Regions from separate parts of the Streptomyces sp. NPDC048171 genome, predicted to be linked through region 1. Evidence: riboswitches for the same ligand, from Rfam matches in the RefSeq annotation. Region 1 holds a riboswitch; the other holds the start of a gene.

Region 1 (15,682 bases):
GTGGCGTGAGGACGACGACGGCCATGGCCACGCCTGCGAGCCGGTCGGCGGCCACCGCCTGGGCGCCGACGAGGGCGGCACCCGCGACGGTCAGGCCGGTGATGAGCGCGGTGAGTCCGTCGCCCAGCGCGGTGGCGGTGGCGGCGCGGGAGGCGATCCGGGTGAGCGTGCCGTCGGCGCGCCGTGCCTCCGCGGCCCGGCCGGGCAGGGCTCCGGCGACGGTCAGCTCCGCGGTGCCGGTCAGCAGGTCGGCCACCCGGGTGGCGAGCACGCCCCGGGCGGGGGCGAGCCTGCGCTCGGCCCGCCGGGCCACCGCCCCGGTCACCAGCGGGACGCCGACGCCGGCCGCCAGCAGTCCGGCCGCGAGGACCGCACCGGCCTCCGGCAGCAGCCAGGCCGTGAACCCGATCGAAGCGGCGGAGACCACGACCGCGCCACCGGCGGGCAGCAGCCACCGCAGCCAGTAGTCCTGCAGGGCGTCGACATCGGCGACGAGCCGGGACAGCAGGTCGCCCCGGCGGGTGCGGCGCAGTCCCGCGGGCGCCAGGCGCTCCAGCCGCCGGTACACCGCGACCCGGGTGTCGGCCAGCATCCGCAGCACGGCGTCGTGCGTCACGAGCCGCTCCGCGTAGCGGAACACGGCCCGCCCGATCCCGAAGGCGCGCGTCGCCGTGACGGCCACCATCAGGTACAGCACCGGCGGCTGCTCGGAGGCCCGTGAGATGAGGTACCCGGAGGTGGCCATCAGGCCCACGGCACTGCCCAGCGCCAGGCTGCCGAGCAGCAGCCCGAGGCCGAGGCGTCCGCGCCGGGCGGCGGACATGGCACGGACCCGTGCAAGGACGCCGCCCCGGGCCTCCACCATGGGCGCTGGGACGTCCGGAGCGACGGAGACAGCGGATACGGCGGTCTCCTCGGCACCACGTGCGCCCGGTACGGGAAGGGTGCCGTCGGACAGGTCGGCGGGCGCCGGTTCCGCGAGCCGCACCACCCGGTCGGCCACCTCCAGCAGCGCCGGGCGGTGCACCACCAGCAGCACCGTCCGCCCCTCCGCGAGCCTGCGCACGGCGGCCACGACCTCGGCCTCGGTGGCCCCGTCCAGGGCCGCCGTCGGCTCGTCAAGCAGCAGCACCGGCCGGTCCGCGAGGAACGCCCGGGCCAGCGCGAGCCGCTGCCGCTGCCCGGCGGACAGCCCCGTCCCGTCCTCGCCGAGGACGGTCGCCGTGCCGTCGGGCAGCGCGTCCACGAACTCCAGCGCGCCCGCGTCCCGCAACGCACGGCACACGGCGAGGTCGTCGGCGTCGGGCCGGGCCAGGCGTACGTTCTCCGCGATGGTCCCGGCGTACAGGTGCGGGTGCTGCGGCACCCAGGCGACCTGGGCGTGCCACTGCGCAGGGTCGAGCGAGGAGAGGTCGGTCCCGCCGATCCGGATCCGCCCCGCGCTCGGGGTCACGAAACCGAGGAGGGCGTTGACCAGCGTCGACTTGCCCGCTCCGCTCGGGCCGACGAGTGCGACCGTCTCTCCGGGCTCGACGGTGAGGCTCACGTCCGTGACGGCGTCCACGGAGCGTCCGGGGTAGCGGACCGTGACGTCCTCGAAGGCGAGGGCGCCGTGGGCCGGAACCGGGGTGTTCCCGGATGCCGGTACGGGGCGTTCCAGGACCTCGAAGATCTCCTCGGCGGCGGCGAGCCCCTCGGCGGCCGCGTGGTACTGCGCCCCCACCTGCCGCAGCGGCAGGTAGGCCTCGGGCGCGAGGACGAGGACGACCAGGCCGTCGTACAGGGCCATGTCCCCGTGGACGAGCCGCATGCCGATGGTGACCGCCACCAGGGCCACGGACAGGGTGGCGAGCAGTTCCAGCGCGAAGGACGACAGGAAGGCGATCCGCAGCGTGCGCATGGTCGCCTGCCGGTACTCACCAGTGATGCGCTTGATCGACTCGGCCTGGGCCTTGGCCCGTCCGAAGACCTTCAGCGTCGGCAGTCCCGCGACCACGTCCAGGAAGTGCCCGGACAGCCGGGACAGCAGTCGCCACTGACGGTCCATCCGGGACTGGGTGGCCCAGCCGATCAGCACCATGAAGACCGGGATGAGCGGCAGGGTCCCGACGATGATGGCCGCCGAGACCCAGTCCTCGGTGACGATGCGGGCCAGCACCGCCACGGGTACGACCACCGCGAGGCCCAACTGCGGCAGATAGCGCGCGAAGTAGTCGTCGAGGACGTCGACGCCGCGGGTGGCCAGGGCGACCAGCGAGCCGGTCCGCTGTCCGCTCAGCCGGCCGAGCGCCGTGGCCCGCTCCAGCAGCCGGCCCCGCAGCTCCGACTTCACCGCCGCGCTCGCCCGGTGGGCGGCCAGTTCGGTGAGCCAGCCGACCAGCGCGCGCCCACAGGCCACGGCGACCAGCAGGAGCAGAGGGGTGCGGAGTTCGGCGGCGGTCATGGAGTGCTGGAAGGCGCCCACCACCACCTCGGCGATGAGCATCGCCTGCGCGACGAGCAGTCCCGCCCCGACGGCTCCGAGGACGACGACGGCCGTGAGGAAGAGCCGGGTGGCGCGGGCGTACCGCAGAAGGCGTGGATCGATGGGTTTCACGTGAAACAGACCTCCCCGGCACTCAGTGCTTGGCGTCGGCGAGGTGCTGGGTGCCGATGCGCTTGCGGAACACCCAGTACGTCCAGCCCTGGTAGAGCAGGACGACCGGTGTGGCGATCACGGCCAGCCAGGTCATGATCTTCAGCGTGTAGGCGCTCGAGGACGCGTTGGTGACGGTGAGGCTCCAGTCCGGGTTGAGCGTGGACGGCATGACATTCGGGAAGAGCGTCAGGAAGAGCATCGCCACGGCGGCGACGATGGTGCCGCCGGAGAGCGCGAACGACCAGCCCTCACGCCCGGCCTGGTTCGCCACCAGGGCCGCGACCAGAGCGGCGACGGCCACCACGAGGGCGACCAGGCTCTTGCCGTTCCCGCTGTGGGTCTGCGTCCAGACCAGGAAGACCAGGGCCAGCACGGCCGTGACCAGCCCGACCCGCAGCGCCAGGACCCGTGCGCGCTCTCGGATCTCACCGACGGTCTTGAGGGCGGTGAACACCGTTCCGTGGAAGGTGAACAGGGTCAGCGTGACCAGTCCGCCCAGCAGCGCGTACGGGTTGAGCAGCTCCCAGACGGTGCCGACGTACTCCAGGTCCCGGTCGATCTTCACGCCGTGGACGATGTTGCCGAAGGCCACGCCCCACAGGAACGCCGGGATCAGCGAGGTCCAGAAGATCGCGGTCTCCCAGTTGCGCTGCCAGCTCTCCTCGGGGCGCTTCACCCGGTACTCGAAGGCGACACCCCGGACGATCAGGCAGACCAGGATGACCAGCAGCGGCAGGTAGAAGCCGGAGAAGAGCGTGGCGTACCACTCGGGAAAGGCGGCGAAGGTGGCGCCGCCGGCCGTCAGCAGCCACACCTCGTTGCCGTCCCACACGGGGCCGATGGTGTTGATCAGCACCCGCTTCTCGGGCCGGTTCCGGGCGAGCAGCTTGGTGAGCACGCCGACCCCGAAGTCGAAGCCCTCCAGGAAGAAGTAGCCGGTCCACAGGACGGCGATCAGTACGAACCAGACGTCGTGCAGTTCCATGACTGTGCAGCTCCCTCGGCCTAGTACGAGAAGGCCATCGGCTTGTCGGCGTCACGGAGGTCGCCGCCGATCTTCTTGGGCGGGTTGAGGTCGGCCTCGGACAGCTCGGGCGGGCCGGCCTTGACGTACTTCACCAGCAGCTTGACCTCGATCACGGCCAGGACGGCGTAGAGCAGGGTGAAGACGGTCATCGAGGTGATGACCTCGGCCGTCGAGACACCGGGGGAGACCGCGTCCCGGGTCTGCATCACGCCGTAGACCACCCAGGGCTGGCGGCCCATCTCGGTGAAGATCCAGCCCCACGAGTTGGCGATCAGCGGGAAGGCCATCGTCCATACCGCCAGCAGCCAGTACCACCGGGTGAGCCTCGCCCCGAGCGGCTTCCTCAGCAGGACCAGATGCGGCACTTCGTCCTCGCCGGTGCGCAGCGGGGCCGGCAGCAGGAACCTCTTACGGGTCAGCCACAGGCCCAGCAGGCCGAGGGAGAAGGACGCCATGCCGAAGCCGATCATCCACCGGAAGCCCCAGTAGGCGACGGGGACGATGGGCTTGTAGTCACCGGGGCCGTACTTCTCCTGGAGGGCCTTGTTGGTGTCGTTGATGCCGGGCACGTAGGACTCGAAGTCGCTGTGCGCCAGGAAGGACAGCAGTCCGGGGATCTCCAGGGCGACCTTGTTGTGCCCCTTGTCGACGTCCCCGTAGGCGAACACCGAGAAGGGCGCCGGCTTCTCGCCGTCCCACAGGGCCTCGGCGGCGGCCATCTTCATCGGCTGCTGCTCGTACATGACCTTGCCGAGGGTGTCGCCGCTGACCGCGGTGAGCACGCCGCCGACCGCCAGGGTGACCAGGCCGAGCCGCAGCGAGGTCCGCATCACCGGGATGTGCTTCTTGCGCATCAGGTGGAAGGCGGCGATGCCGACCATGAAGGCACCGCCCGTCAGGAAGGCCGCCGAGAAGCTGTGGAAGACCTGGTTGAGGGTGGTGTTCTGGGTGAGGACCTGCCAGAAGTCGGTGAGTTCGGCGCGGCCCTTCTCCTCGTTGATCCGGTAGCCGACGGGGTGCTGCATCCAGGAGTTGGCCGCGAGGATGAAGTACGCCGACAGCAGGGTGCCGATCGAGACCATCCAGATGCAGGCCAGGTGGATCTTCTTGGGCAGCTTGTCCCACCCGAAGATCCACAGGCCGATGAAGGTGGACTCGAAGAAGAAGGCGATCAGCGCCTCGAAGGCGAGCGGGGCGCCGAAGACGTCACCGACGAAGCGCGAGTAGTCGGACCAGTTCATGCCGAACTGGAACTCCTGCACGATGCCGGTGACGACACCCATGGCGATGTTGATCAGGAAGAGCTTGCCCCAGAACTTGGTCGCCCTGAGGTACTTCTCCTTCTCCGTGCGGACCCATGCGGTCTGCAGCCCGGCCGTCAGGGCGGCCAGTGAGATCGTCAGCGGGACGAACAGGAAGTGGTAGACGGTCGTGATGCCGAACTGCCACCGCGCCAGGGTCTCCGGCGCCAGAGCCATGTCCACGTCGTCACTCTCCTTACCTCGCCACATCGCCGTGGTCAGCGGCGTTTTGAACGTGTTTGCCACACCCAACGCGGGCGTTACCGGGACACGCTTGTGAACGCGTTCACATTCACAAGCAATTATGACCTACTGCTTTTCGGCATCGGAAGGGGGGTCCCCTGTGACGTCAACCCCTTGGCAGGGGCTTCAACATATTGTTGAATCCGCCGCATGCAGATTCGGATCTCATGGCCGGCGGGACACCTCACCGCGGCACTCGACGACACACCCACCACGCAGGCGCTTCTCAAGGCCCTGCCGCTCACCGCCTCCGCCCACACCTGGGGCGAGGAGGTGTACTTCGACACAGGTGTGTCGGTTTCACGTGAAACGGACGCCCGGGAGGTCGTCGAGCCGGGCACGGTCGCCTTCTGGACCGACGGGGACGCCCTGGCCCTCCCCTACGGACCGACGCCGATCTCGCGAGGCGACGAGTGCCGCCTCGCGAGTCCGTGCAATGTCATGGGCCGTCTCGACGGAGATCCGCGCCTGCTGGCGACGGTGCGCGACGGCGACCCGGTACGCGTCGAGCGCGTCGACACCTGACGGTCGTGTCCCGGTCCGCCGCCTGACAGGGGCGCCCCGGCCCGCCGCCTGACCTGCGGCTCCCTCCGGCCTACAGCTCCTTGCGGAACGCTTCCGACACCTTCAGGAAGATGTCGTTCGCCTCGCTCTCTCCGACCGTGACCCGCACACCCTCGCCCGGGAACGGTCGGACGACCGCGCCGGCCTGCTCGCACGCGCTCGCGAAGGCGACCGTGCTCTCCCCCAGCCGCAGCCACACGAAGTTGGCCTGGGTCTCCGGCACCGTCCAGCCCTGTGAGCGCAGCCCGTCGACCACGCGCGTGCGCTCGCACACCAGCGACCCGACCCGTCCGATCAGCTCGTCCTCGGCCCGTAGCGAGGCGATCGCCGCCTCCTGCGCGATCTGGCTGACCCCGAAGGGCACCGCCGTCTTGCGCAGCGCCGCCGCCACCGGCTCGTGCGCGATCGCGAAACCGACCCGCAGCCCCGCGAGGCCGTACGCCTTGGAGAAGGTGCGCAGGACGCAGACGTTGGGCCGCTTCCGGTAGATCTCGACGCCGTCCGGCACCTCGGGGTCGCGGATGAACTCGCGGTACGCCTCGTCCAGGACCACCAGCACATCGCTCGGCGCCCGGTCGAGGAAGCGCTCCAGCTCGGCCCGCCGGACCACCGTGCCGGTCGGGTTGTTGGGGTTGCAGACGAAGATCAGCCGGGTCCGGTCGGTGATCGCGTCCGCCATCGCGTCCAGGTCGTGCACGTCGCCCGGGGTCAGCGGGACCTTCACGGACGTCGCGCCGCTGATCTGGGTGATGATCGGGTACGCCTCGAAGGATCGCCAGGCGTAGATCACCTCGTCGCCCGGGCCCGAGGTCGCCTGGATCAGCTGCTGCGCCACGCCGACGGACCCGGTGCCGGTGGCCAGGTGGGTGAGGGGCACGCCGAAGCGGTCCGACAGCTCGCTCATCAGGGACGTACAGGCCATGTCCGGGTACCGGTTGAAGGACGCGGCGGCGGCCGTCACCGACTCCATGACACCCGGCAGGGGCGGATAGGGGTTCTCGTTGGAGGACAGCTTGTAGGCCACCGGGCCGTCGGCCGCGGCGGGCTTGCCCGGCTTGTAGGTGGGAATTCCCTCCAGCTCGGCGCGCAGCTTGGGGCTCGTCTCGCTCACCGCAGTCCTCCTCGTGACCACCACCGGCATCGAATACTTCTCACCTTATGAGGATTCGCCGCCGCTGCGTATAGGTGAGGCCAGACCTCCTCCGTCACACTGGCAACAGGGGCATCAGGGCACGAAGGCGCACGTTTCGGGGGGCGCGCCACACATATATCTACGCGCCGGTGGCTTGCGCCGTGGCGCGCATCCCCCGTGCAGGTGAGTTGAGACCTCTTCGCAACATCCGCCCCATGGCAGGCCCTCAGTGGTCGGCACACCAGGTACTGGCATGACCGGGTCCAACTAGCTTGCTTTCCAAGGCTGTTCCGCGTTAATGATCATGCAGAAACGTGACTGTCAACGCGTGCATATGCGTCCGCCCTACCCCACCCCATGAGCCCTACTATCGGCTCGCCATGACAGCAGCAGGGAAGCACCAGGTGAGCCGCGCGGAAACCTCACGTCGAGGCAGCCGGCCGGGCCGGGCGGGCATCAGGGACGTGGCCGCCGCCGCCGGAGTATCCATCACTACCGTCTCCGACGCACTCAACGGCAAGGGCAGACTCCCGGATGCCACCCGGCGCCATGTGCGCGAGGTCGCCGACCGTCTGGGCTACCGGCCCTCGGCCGCCGCCCGCACGCTCCGCACCGGAAAGTCCGGACTCATCGGCCTGACCGTGACGACGTACGGGGATGAACCTTTCACCTTCACCGAGTTCGCGTACTTCGCGGAGATGGCGCGCGCCGCCACCTCCGCCGCGCTCGCCCGCGGCTACGCCCTCGTGATCCTCCCCGCGACCTCCCGCCACGACGTGTGGTCCAACGTCGCACTCGACGGGACGGTCGTCATCGACCCCTCGGACCACGACCCGGTCGTCACCGAGCTGGTCCGCCAGGGCTTACCAGTCGTCTCCGACGGCCGCCCGGCCGGCACGCTCCCCGTCACGGCGTGGGTGGACAACGACCACGAGGCGGCCGTCCTCGGCATCCTCGACCACCTCGCCGACGCCGGCGCCCGCAGGATCGGCCTGCTCACCGGCACCACGACGGACACGTACACCCATCTGTCCACCACCGCCTACCTGCGCTGGTGCGAGCGCGTCGGGCAGGACCCGGTCTACGAGGCCTACCCCGCCCACGACCCGTGCGCCGGCGCGGTCGCCGCCGACCGGCTGCTGGCCCGCCCCGACCGGCCCGACGCGGTCTACGGCCTGTTCGACCCGAACGGGACCGACCTCCTCGCCGCCGCCCGCCGCTACGGACTGCGCGTCCCCGAGGACCTGCTGCTGGTCTGCTGCAGCGAGTCCACCGTGTACGCCAGCACCGAGCCGCCCATCACCACCCTCTCGCTCAAACCCCGCCGCATCGGTACGGCCGTGATCCAGGTGCTGATCGACGCGATCGAGGGGCTGCACTCGGACCAGCCGGTCGAGCAGGTCATACCGACCGAACTGATCGTGCGCACGTCCTCGCAGCGCCGCCCGCCCCGGACGACGGTCAGCCCGCCGCGATCACCGGAGAGCGACTAGGAGCGCGCCGGTCCACGCGCTCGGCGCGTGCGGCGGCGCGCCCCGGTCCGAAACGGGGCGCAAAGGGGCGGCGCACGGGGCGCGCGAAAGGCGGCGAACGCCACACCCGGCACGCCCGCACCACGGCCGGACGGCATTCACGGACGGGCGAAGACCGGCCCAATCGGGGCGAAAGCCGCGGTGAACCGGAGTCCTGTTCTGATTCACCACCCCTGGGTCATCACACAGCGCGATCCGCATTCCTATGATGGGCCCACACACCGCGGGCCGCTGCGACCAGGCAGTCCGAAGCGGTGCAGATGCGGCGCGATGGTGGAGGGGTCAATGACTCAGGGGGCCGGTCAGGGACCCGAGGTGGAGCGGACCGCGACGGTGCGCGACTTCCGGGTGCCCGCTTACGTCCACGAGACCGCTCCGTATGCCGGCCCCGGCACACAGGCGGGCGAGTCCGCGCCGCCCTCCGAGGAGGGGTCCGAGGAGCCCTACCCGGAGGGGTACACGCCCACGCAGCGGGATCTGCCCGTCATCCGCCGGGGTGACACGGTTCAGGTGCCCGTCGACCCCGAGCCGATCCAGGTGGGGCAGCCCGTCACCGGTCAGGGGCCGCTGTTCGTCGTGGGCGACGTGCACGGCTACCTCGACGAGCTGCTCGCCGCGCTGCGCGAGAAGGGCCTCGTCGACGCCGACGGCCAGTGGTGCGCGGGCACCTCACGTCTGTGGTTCCTCGGCGACTTCACGGACCGCGGCCCGGACGGCATCGGCGTCATCGACCTGGTGATGCGGCTGTCCGCCGAGGCCGCCGCGGCCGGCGGCTACTGCAAGGCGCTGATGGGCAACCACGAGCTGCTGCTGCTCGGCGCCAAGCGGTTCGGCGACACGCCGGTCAACTCCGGTGCCGGCACCGCCACCTTCCAGGCGGCCTGGCTGCTGAACGGTGGCCAGAAGACCGACATGGACCGCCTCCAGGACCACCACCTGCAGTGGATGGCCCGCCTCGACGCCCTCGAAGAGGTCGACGACCACCTCCTGGTCCACTCCGACACCACCACCTACCTCGACTACGGCCGCTCCATCGAAGAGGTCAACGACACCGTCCGCGAGACCCTCACCCGTAACGACGCGGAAGAGGTCTGGGACCTGTTCCGCAAGTTCACCAAGCGCTTCTCCTTCCGCGACGAGGGCGGCGCCGAGGCCGTGCGCTCACTGCTGGATACGTACGGCGGCACCCGGATCGTTCACGGACACAGCCCCATCCCCTACCTGCTGGGCGAGGTCGGCTCCGAGGACGGCGAGGACGACACCCGTACGGCGGTCGAGGGACCCCACGTCTACGCGGACGGGCTGGCCATCGCGATGGACGGCGGCGTGACCATGGCCGGAAAGCTGCTGGTCCAGCAACTTCCGCTGGACGTCTGACCGTTCAGCGGACGAGCGTTTCGACGGCGGGACCCGTACGGGACGGCACCCAATTTCTGGAAACCCCCTGTCACCCTCCACCGTCACCGCTCTACCATCGGCTTATCCGTAGCAGGCTCCCCTCCGTTTCTGCCCGACGGCTCGTTGGCATGCGAGCCCCAAGCCCTACGGAGCATCGGGGGATGCACATGAACAGCGTTCCGCAGCACCTGTCCAACGAGGACCGCCAAGAGTACGAGCGGATCCTCGACGAGGCGCTGCGCTCCGCACCACACCGCCCGGAACTGGCCGCTGTCGGACAGCGGCTCAACTCCGAACAACTGCGCACCATGGCACTCAACGCGACCGCCCTCATCACGGCGGCGGCCACCACCGAGTACCAGCACTACGTGAAGGCCCGCGAGGAACTGCGCCACCCCGCGCCGTCCGCCACGGCGCCCGCCACGCGCGAGTCCGGCTCCGAGGAGCAGGGCAGCAACGCGGTGGGACTCGCCGCCACCATGGGGGAGGTGGCCGAGGCGACCGGTGCGGGGGCCGTCGCCGTCGTCGCCGTCCTGGCACCCGTCCTGGCCGGCACCGCCGCGGCGATCTTCCTGCTCGTCGGCTACATCCTGAAGATGCTGGATCCGGAGCAGGCCTTCGCGCAGACCATGCTCACCACGGGTTGGATGTTCGGCGCCGTGACCGCGGTGGCGATCCTCGTCGCCGCGGTGGGACTGCTGATCACCGCGCTGCGCAACCGGCCGTCCGCCGAGTCCGGCTCCTACGGCGTACTCGACGAGGAAGTGGCCCGGGCCAGGGACGCCTGGCACGACGCCCTGCTGGAACGCGGCATCCTGCCCTTCCTGCAGGAGGCGCTCGGCAACCCGGGCACGGCGGCACTGCACCGCACGGGACCCAAGGCCCCGAGCAGCCGCATGCCGCACCTCGGATACGGCCGGCCCGGGTTCACCAGTCCCGACGGCGGCCCCGAGACCGGTCACCGTCCGAGCTACTCCAGCCCGGACTACAGCAGCCCCGACTTCGGGGGTCCGGAACACCGGCCCGAGTAGCCACCGGTCCGGGCGGGCGGCGCGTCAGAGGATGCCCGCCCGGCCGGCGGCTGTGATCCAGGACGGAAACTCGGACAGCAGGCGGTCGTAGAGCTCCGGGTCCGGCACGGTGGCGATGTCGTCCACGGCGAAGAAGCCGACGTTGTCGACGCAGCGGCCCGTCAGGGTGTCGAAACGCTCCAGCACGCCGTACTTGGCCCGGCCGAGCCCCACGAACTGCCAGAAGACCGGCTCCTCCACCGCCTCTCGCAGCTCCCGCTCGATCTCGGCGTCGCGGTAGACACCGCCGTCGGAGAAGAACAGGACCAGGGTCGGAACCGTTGCCGGATTCTCCCGGACGAAGGCACGGACCTGGGCGATCACCTTCTGCTCCTCGTTCTGGATCCCGACCGCCCGCATGTCGACCTGCCGGGGGTCCAGGCCCTTCTTCCGGCCGCGGCGGAAGAGGCTGATCTCCCCCACGCGTACGTGCAGCCGCAGCCACTCGGGCAGTTCGCCCAGGCGCAGGTCGGGAAGGCGCGCCGGGTTCGAGGCGAAGGTCCATGCCTGCATCTCGCCGTCGTCGTCCAACTGCGCGGCGACGGCGGCCATCCGCTCCACGACGTCCGCCACGACGCCCTTGGAGTAGAGGAACGACATGGAACCGGAGGCGTCCAGTACGAGGATGACGCGCGCGGTGACGTTGTCCGCGCCGTGCTTGCGCAGGCTGACGGCGACCTGCTCCTTGCGGAGGGACAGCCGCTTGCGCATGTCCACGGGCAGCTGCTCCTCGCCCTTGGTGAGGCGGCTCCGCCCCGCGGATGCGGTCACCGGTGGGGACAGGGGCTGAGGGGGCGGCGTCGGCGTCGGCGTCGGCGTCGGCGTCGGCGTCGGCGTCGGCGTCGGCGTCGGGGGAGTGTCGTCGTCCACGGTGATGCCGAAGTCGGTGGCGAGCCCCGCGAGTCCGGCGGCGTATCCCTGCCCGACCGCGCGGAACTTCCACTTCCCCTGCCGCCGGTACAGCTCGCCGCCGACCAGGGCGGTCTCCGTCCCGGCGGTCATGTCGAACCGGGCCAGCTCGGTGCCGGAAGCGGCGTCCAGCAACCGCATCGACAGCCCCGGTACCCGGCCGAACGTCCCGCCGTCCGCCGAGGCGCACAGCACGATGCGTTCGACGGCCGGCTCCACCGAGACCAGGTCCACCTCGACCGAGTCGGTGGTGACACCCGCGGGCGCGCCGGATCCGCCCCGCTTGCCCAGGTGCCCCACCGCGCCGGACGCGTGCCGGGGCTGGTTGTAGAAGACGAAGTCACCGTCGTCCCGCACCCGTCCGGCCGAGGTGAGCAGCAGCGCGGAGGCGTCGATCTCGGGAACCCCGGGCCCTGCGGCCCAGGCGAGTTCGATCCGCACCGCGGGGGAGTCGACGGCGAGGTTGGCGCCCTTGCTCAGGGAGGTGGCTGTCATGCCCCCAGTCTGCCGAGACGGACCCCTCGGCGGGGAGAGGACGGACCCACGGTCTGCCCCCTCCCCACCGCACTACGCGGCACGGAGCGGCATGCGGGGACGTCAGTCCGCGATCGGCAGATACACGCGATTGCCGGCGGCCGCGAACTCCTTCGACTTCTGGACCATGCCCTCCTCGATCTCGGCCTGGCTCCCTCCGTGCTCGCGTCGGATGTCGTGCGAGATCTTCATGGAGCAGAACTTCGGCCCGCACATCGAGCAGAAGTGGGCCGTCTTGGCGGGCTCGGCCGGCAGGGTCTCGTCGTGGAACTCCCGTGCCGTGTCCGGGTCGAGGGCCAGGTTGAACTGGTCCTCCCACCGGAACTCGAAACGCGCGTCGGACAGCGCGTCGTCCCACTCCTGCGCACCTGGGTGACCCTTGGCGAGGTCGGCGGCATGGGCGGCGATCTTGTAGGTGATGACGCCGGTCTTGACGTCGTCACGGTTGGGCAGGCCCAGGTGCTCCTTGGGCGTGACGTAGCAGAGCATTGCCGTGCCCCACCAGGCGATCATCGCGGCACCGATGCCGGAGGTGATGTGGTCGTACGCCGGCGCGACGTCCGTGGTCAGCGGGCCGAGCGTATAGAACGGAGCTTCATCGCAGATCTCCTGCTGAAGGTCGATGTTGTCCTTGATCTTGTGCATCGGGACGTGTCCCGGGCCCTCGATCATGGTCTGAACGTTCAAACGCTTGGCGGTCCGGTTGAGTTCCCCGAGGGTGCGCAACTCGGCGAACTGCGCCTCGTCGTTGGCGTCCGCGATGGAGCCCGGCCGCAGTCCGTCGCCGAGGGAGTACGTGACGTCGTACGCGGCGAGGATCTCGCAGAGTTCCTCGAAGTTCTCGTACAGGAACGACTCCCGGTGGTGCGCCAGGCACCACGCCGCCATGATCGAGCCGCCGCGCGAGACGATGCCGGTCTTGCGGTTGGCGGTCAGCGGCACGTACGCCAGGCGAACGCCCGCGTGGACCGTCATGTAGTCCACGCCCTGCTCGGCCTGTTCGATCACGGTGTCCTTGTAGACCTCCCAGGTCAGCTCCTCGGCCCGGCCGTCGACCTTCTCCAGGGCTTGGTAGAGCGGCACGGTCCCGATGGGGACGGGGGAGTTGCGCAGAACCCACTCGCGGGTGGTGTGGATGTTGCGGCCGGTGGAGAGGTCCATGACCGTGTCGGCGCCCCACCGGGTCGCCCAGGTCATCTTGTCGACCTCCTCCTCGATGGAGGATGTCACCGCCGAGTTGCCGATGTTGGCGTTGACCTTCACCAGGAACCGCTTACCGATGATCATCGGCTCGATCTCGGGGTGGTTGACGTTGGCCGGCAGTACGGCACGGCCTGCCGCGATCTCCTCGCGGACGACCTCCGGCGCGACGTTCTCCCGGACGGCCACGTACTCCATCTCGGGCGTGATCTCGCCCCGGCGGGCATACGCGAGCTGTGTCACCGCGGTGCCGCCCCGGCCCCGGCGGGGCTGGCGCGGCCTTCCGGGGAAGACGGCGTCGAGGTTGCGCAGCCCGCCGCGCGGCGAGGTGTGCTTGATGCCGTCGTCCTCGGGACGGACGGGACGGCCCGCGTACTCCTCGGTGTCACCGCGGGCGATGATCCAGTTCTCCCGAAGCGGCGCCAGTCCCCTGCGGACGTCGGTGTCGACGAGCGGATCGGTGTACGGGCCGGAGGTGTCGTACAGCGTGACCGACTGTCCGTTGGTGAGGTGCACCTGACGGACCGGCACCCGCAGATCGGGGCGCGAGCCCTCGACGTACGCCTTGTGCCAGCCGATGGACTTCCCGGCCTCCGCGGTCTCCTCCTGGGAGGAGTTCTGCGTGGAGGCAGGCGTGCGTGCGTCCTTGATGGTCATGAGACCTACTCCCTACGCCGGCATTACCCGGTAACAGGTTCGGCGGTCGACGCAGCGGATTCCGTCCGCCGATGCTTCGTGGGATACATCACTCGACTTCGGTGATGTTTCCCGTGAAACATCGCTGGGACGGAGGTCAGCGCCCTCTCAGCCCGGTGCTCCGAGCTCCCGCGTGTACAAAGGTGGCTCCACGCTAACGCCCATTCGGGCGCGGTGAACAGAGGGCCCCCCTTGTTCTTGCGATGATCGGTCGGTGACCACACCGCAGCATCCCCCCTTTCCGCCGCACGATCCCCGCCGCGGACCGCACGCCGATGAGGGCGTCGACCGTGGAGCCGCCGACCACGGACGCGGTCCCGGTGGCGGCGGCCACGGGCACGGAGCGGGCGGGGGCCACGGGCACGGAGCGGGCGGGGGTCACGGGCACGGGGAGGGAGGAGGCCACGGGCACTCTCACAGTCATGGTCCCGCGGCACCCGTCTCCCGGCATCTGCGGAAGGTCATCGCCGCGATCCTGATCCCGTTCGCCGCGGCAGTCCTGGTCGGGCTCGCCGTCCTGTGGCCGGGCGGCGCGCCGGCGCACGAGCGCACCGGCGTCGGCTTCGACCGCCAGACGCAGCAGGCCACCGTGACCAAGGTGGTGGAACTGAGCTGCCAGTCCGTCAACGCCTCGGGCTCCACCCCCACCGGCGACACCTCCACCGCCGAGGGCTCCTCCGCGTTGCAGCAGGCGAACGGCGAGTGCAAGCGGGCGACGATCCGCGTGGACAGCGGCAAGGACAAGGGCCGCACGTTCGAGGAGGTCGTGCAGCCGGACCAGTCGCGGCAGTTGCACGAGGGCCAGGAGGTCGTGGTCGCCTACGAGCCCTCCGCACCGCGGGACCTGCAGTACTCGGTGACCGACATCAACCGCCGGCTCCCCCTCACCCTGCTCGCCGGCATCTTCGCGCTGGCCGTGGTGGTCGTCGGAAGGCTGCGGGGCCTGATGGCGCTGATCTCCCTGGCCATCAGTTTCCTGCTGCTGAACTTCTTCATCCTCCCCGCGATCCTCCAGGGTTCGAACCCGCTGCTCGTCGCGGTGATCGGGTCCAGCGCCATCATGCTGATCGCGCTGTATCTGTGTCATGGCCTCTCCGCACGCACGTCCGTGGCGGTGCTCGGCACGCTGATCTCCCTGTTGCTGATCGGCGTTCTCGGGTCGCTGTTCATCGGCTGGGCGGCGCTGACCGGGAACACGGACGACAACACCGGCCTCATCCACGGCCTGTATCCGTCGATCGACATGAGCGGTCTGCTGCTCGCCGGCGTCATCATCGGTTCGCTCGGTGTCCTCGACGACGTGACGGTCACCCAGACGTCAGCGGTCTGGGAACTGCACGAGGCCAACCCGACGATGGGCTGGCGCGGGCTGTACCGCGCGGGCATCCGCATCGGCCGCGACCACATCGCCTCGGTCGTCAACACGCTCGTGCTCGCC
Region 2 (4,320 bases), on a different contig from region 1:
CACCCCCGCGCGCTCCACGATCAGCTCGAAGTTGTGCGGGTTGCGGATCCCGAGCCCCGACCCGATCGGCGAACCGAGCGGCATGATCGCCGCACACCCCACGTCCTCCAGCTTCCGCGCGAGAACGGGGTCGTCGTTCGTGTACGGCAGCACCGTGAACCCGTCGTCGACCAGCGTCTCCGCGGCCTCCAGCAGCTCGATCGGGTCCGGCAGCAGCGTGCGCTCGTCGGCGATGACCTCCAGCTTGACCAGGTCCGTGCCCAGCGCCTCGCGCGCGAGGCGGGCGGTGAGCACCGCCTCCCCGGCGGTGAAGCAGCCGGCCGTGTTGGGCAGCACGCGGATGCCGAGCTTCTCCAGCACCGACAGCACGGACCCGTGCACCGACGCGTTCACGCGCCGCATCGCGACCGTGGTCAGCTCCGTCCCGGAGGCCACCAGCGCGCGCTCCAGCACGTCAAGGCTGGGCGCCCCGCCGGTACCCATGATCAGACGGGACGCGTACGACGTGCCGTCGAGGACAAAGGGATCGTCGGCCATGGTTCAGCCTCCTTGCACAGCGGTGAGGACCTCGACGCGGTCGCCGTCGGCCAGGGCGGTGGCGGACCACCGCGCGCGCGGGACCACGGTTTCGTTCAGGGCGGCGGCCACTCCGGACGGCGCGGTGGTGAGCGTGCCCACCAGGGCGTCCAGGGCCGTACCCGGAGCCACCTCGCGCGGCTCGCCGTTGACGGAGATGTTCATGCGGACTGCTCCGAGAGTGCGGGGGCGGCGTCGAAGCGCCGGGGTGTGAAGGGGCGGGCCTCGTCCGGCAGCTCCCCGGTGGTCAGGGCGTGCGCCATCGCGTCGCCGGTGACGGGGGTGAGCAGGACGCCGTTGCGGTGGTGCCCGGTGGCCAGCAGCAGCCCGTCGAGGCCGGTCGGCCCGAGCAGCGGGGCGTTGTCGGGGGAGGTGGGTCGCAGGCCCGCGCGGGTCTCCGTCAGCGGCAGCTCGGTGATGCCGGGGACCAGCTCGTGGGCGTCGCGCAGCAGCTCGTACACGCCGCCCGCGGTCACCGTGGTGTCCCAGCCCAGCTCCTCGCTGGTGGCTCCCACGACGAGCTCGCCGCTCTCCCGGGGCACCAGGTAGACGTGGTTGCCGCGCACCACGGCGCGCACCGTGCGGTTCAGCAGCGGCCCGTGCGTCCGCGGCATGGTCAGCCGCAGCACCTGCCCCTTCACCGGCCGCACCGGCGGCAGCACGGCGTCCGGCACGCCCGCGAGGCGCCTGCTCAGGCTGCCCCCGGCCAGCACCACCTGACCGGCCTCCAGCGAGGTTCCGTCGGCGGTGACGACCCCGGTGGCCCGTTCGCCCGGCCCGACGGTGAGCCGGTCGGCCCACACCCGGTGGAAGACCACGCCCGCCCGTTCACAGGCGGTCACGAGCGCGTGGCTGAGGCGCCGGGGGTCGATCTGGTGGTCGCCGTCCACCCGCAGGCCCCCGCGCACGCCCGGCGCGAGCATCGGCTCGAGGCGCCGGCACTCACGTCCCGAGAGCCACTCGGACTCCAGGCCGGAGCGCTGCTGGAGGGCGTGCAGTTCGCGCAGGTGGGCGCGGTCGTCGGCGTCCAGCGCGACGGCCAGGGTGCCGCAGCGGCGATAACCCAGGTCATGGCCGGTGGCGTCGGTCAGCTCGGCCGCGAACTCCGGGTAGCGGCGGGCCGAGGCGAGGTTGAGCGAGAGCAGCGTCTGCTCGCCGTGGTGCAGCTCCGTGACGGCGGCCAGCATCCCGGCCGCCACCTGCGCCGCCCCGCCGCCGGGCTCGGGGTCGACGACGGCCGTGACGAGCCCGCGCCGGGCGGCCCGCCAGGCGGTGACCAGACCGATGACGCCACCGCCCACCACGAGGACGTCGGGCGTACGGGACACGGTGGGTGACGGCACGGTGTGCGACGAGCCGTGTGATGAGGACGGCATGGGCGTCCAGCCCCTCCCTTCGCCGGCATGACCCGGATCAGGTTCGTACGGTCGGAGGCCGCCAGCCTCCCTCTCAGCCCGGTGCGTCCGGGCTCCCGCGAGTGCTTTACGTTGGCCAGCCTAGCCCGCACCGCCTCGCACTCGTAAGGGAGCCTCCGCCCGTGCCCCGTTCACTCGACGGTCTCGTCCTCGCCCCCGTCGCCGACCAGGCGCCCGGCCAGGTGGGCACCCGCACCCGGTTCACGTACCACGAGCGGGACGGCGCGATCTGGGCCGACTACGCGGGCGGCGACGTCGTCCGCGGCCACCTGGTGGGTACCCGCGCGGGGGACCGGCTCGACTTCCGGTACGTGCAGCTCAGGACCGACGGCAGCACGGCGTCGGGACACTGCGTGTCGACCGTGCTGGAGCTGCCGGACGGCCGGGTGCGCCTGGAGGAGAGCTGGCAGTGGGAGTCGCGCCCCGGCCGCGGCACGAGCGTTGTGGAGCAGGTCACGGTGCACGACCGCTGACTGACAAATTGTCAGGTGGCTAAGGTGATCAGGTGAGCGAGCAGACGCGGGAGCGGGGACCGGAACCGGCGGCGGACGACGCGCGCCGCGTGGTCGTGGTGGGTGCCGGCATGGCGGGCGTGCAGACTGCCGTCGCCCTGCGGGAACAGGGCTTCACCGGCCCCCTGACACTGATCGGCGCGGAGCCCCACCAGCCCTACGACCGGCCTCCGCTGTCCAAGGCCGTCCTGCTGGGCACGGCCGAGGGCTCCGCCTTCGACGTCGACTTCGAGGCGCTCGGCATCACCCTGCGCCTCGGCTGCGAGGCCCTGGGCGTCCGCCCCGGCGAGCACCTCCTCGACACCTCCGAGGGCCCCGTGCCGTACGACGCCCTCGTCCTCGCGACCGGCGCCGAACCGGCCCGGCTCCCCGGCACCGAAGGCGTGCCGGGTGTGCACCTGCTGCGCACCCTGGACGACGCCGAACGGCTGCGCCCCGTGCTCGCCCGCCGCCACGACATCGTCGTCGTCGGTGCCGGCTGGATCGGCGCCGAGTTCGCCACCGCCGCGCGTGAGGCCGGCTGCGCGGTGACCGTGGTGGAGGCCGCCGACCGGCCGCTCGCCGACGCACTGCCCGCCGAGGTGGCCGCGCCGATGACCGCCTGGTACGCCGAAGCGGGCGCCGCATTGCGCACGCACGCGCGCGTGGAGCGCGTCGAGCCCGGCGGCCCGGGCGAGCCCCTCCGGGTCCTGCTCGACGACGGCACCCGGCTGCCCGCCGACGCGATCGTCGTCGGCATCGGCGCCCGCCCCTCCACCGCTTGGCTCGCCGGCTCCGGGATCGCCCTCGGCGGTCACGGCGAGGTCCTGGCCGACGACCTCCTGCGCACCTCGGCGCCGGACGTGCACGCGGTCGGCGACTGCGCCTCCTTCCCCTCCGCTCGCTACGGTGAGCGGCTGCTGGTGCACCACTGGGACAACGCCCTTCAGGGCCCGCGCACCGTCGCCGCCGACATCGTCGGCGCCCCTGCCGACGAGACCCCGGCGGCGTACGACCCGGTGCCGTACTTCTGGTCCGAGCAGTTCGGCCGCTTCGTCCAGTACGCCGGTCACCACACGGCGGCCGACACGGTCCTGTGGCGCGGGGACCGCACGGGCCCGGCCTGGACGGTGTGCTGGCTGCGCGAGAACCGGCTGGTGGCCCTGCTCGCGGTGGGCCGCCCCCGCGACCTGGCGCAGGGGAAGCGGCTGATCCAGGCGGGCGCCGCGATGGACCCGGTGCTGCTGGCCGACCCGGCGAGGCCGCTCAAGGGGGCGACGGCGTAGCACCGGTCCGGACGGGTCCGGCTTCCTCCTGTCAGTGCCAGATGGCAGGCTGGAGACGTGACCGAGATTGACGCAAAGACCGATGCTCTCGTGCCTGCCTGGCTCACCGTTCCCGACATCGCCGAAATGCTCGGTGTCGAGGTGACCCGCGTACGCCAGCTGATCAAGGAAGGCCAGCTCATCGCCGTACGCCGGGGTGAGAACCGCGCGCTGCACATTCCGGCGGCCTTCATCGACGAGGACAAGGTCGTCAAGGGCCTGGTCGGGACCCTGACGCTGCTGCGGGACGACGGCTTCACGCCGGAGGAGATGCTGGAGTGGCTCTTCACCCCCGACCCGACCCTGCCGGGCACCCCGGCGCAGGCGCTGAGTGAGAATCGCGGCACGGAGGTGAAGCGCCGCGCCCAGGCGCTCGCCGTCTGACCCGACCCACCGCCCGGCGTACGGGCCGCGGCCGTCACGGTCCGCGGCCCGTACGCCGCACGGCCGTGCGGCCCGCGCCGCCCACGCCATCCACCGACTTGGGGGGACACCCGCATGCCCGACACCGCT

Evidence for each region. Region 1 has a riboswitch for thiamine pyrophosphate ahead of thiC (phosphomethylpyrimidine synthase ThiC). Riboswitches for the same ligand answer to the same signal wherever they lie in the genome.
Region 2: linked by a shared signal. The riboswitch ahead of thiO (glycine oxidase ThiO) and the one ahead of thiC (phosphomethylpyrimidine synthase ThiC) in region 1 are both predicted to bind thiamine pyrophosphate.

What each region holds. Positions count from the first base shown of each region.
Region 1 is NZ_JBIDAU010000005.1:123,006-138,687, forward strand. It holds gene cydD (thiol reductant ABC exporter subunit CydD) at 1-2,596, opposite strand, end outside; gene cydB (cytochrome d ubiquinol oxidase subunit II) at 2,619-3,623, opposite strand; gene ACGF3J_RS15160 (cytochrome ubiquinol oxidase subunit I) at 3,644-5,149, opposite strand; gene ACGF3J_RS15165 (cyclophilin-like fold protein) at 5,360-5,734, shown strand; gene hisC (histidinol-phosphate transaminase) at 5,805-6,884, opposite strand; gene ACGF3J_RS15175 (LacI family DNA-binding transcriptional regulator) at 7,286-8,398, shown strand; gene sppA (Ser/Thr/Tyr protein phosphatase SppA) at 8,708-9,814, shown strand; gene ACGF3J_RS15185 (hypothetical protein) at 9,997-10,866, shown strand; gene ACGF3J_RS15190 (VWA domain-containing protein) at 10,891-12,309, opposite strand; gene thiC (phosphomethylpyrimidine synthase ThiC) at 12,412-14,205, opposite strand; TPP riboswitch at 14,198-14,387, opposite strand; gene ACGF3J_RS15200 (YibE/F family protein) at 14,459-15,682, shown strand, end outside.
Region 2 is NZ_JBIDAU010000010.1:50,255-54,574, forward strand. It holds gene ACGF3J_RS27285 (thiazole synthase) at 1-537, opposite strand, end outside; gene thiS (sulfur carrier protein ThiS) at 541-741, opposite strand; gene thiO (glycine oxidase ThiO) at 738-1,952, opposite strand; TPP riboswitch at 1,950-2,061, opposite strand; gene ACGF3J_RS27300 (hypothetical protein) at 2,114-2,464, shown strand; gene ACGF3J_RS27305 (FAD-dependent oxidoreductase) at 2,497-3,768, shown strand; gene ACGF3J_RS27310 (Rv2175c family DNA-binding protein) at 3,826-4,191, shown strand; gene thiE (thiamine phosphate synthase) at 4,306-4,320, shown strand, end outside.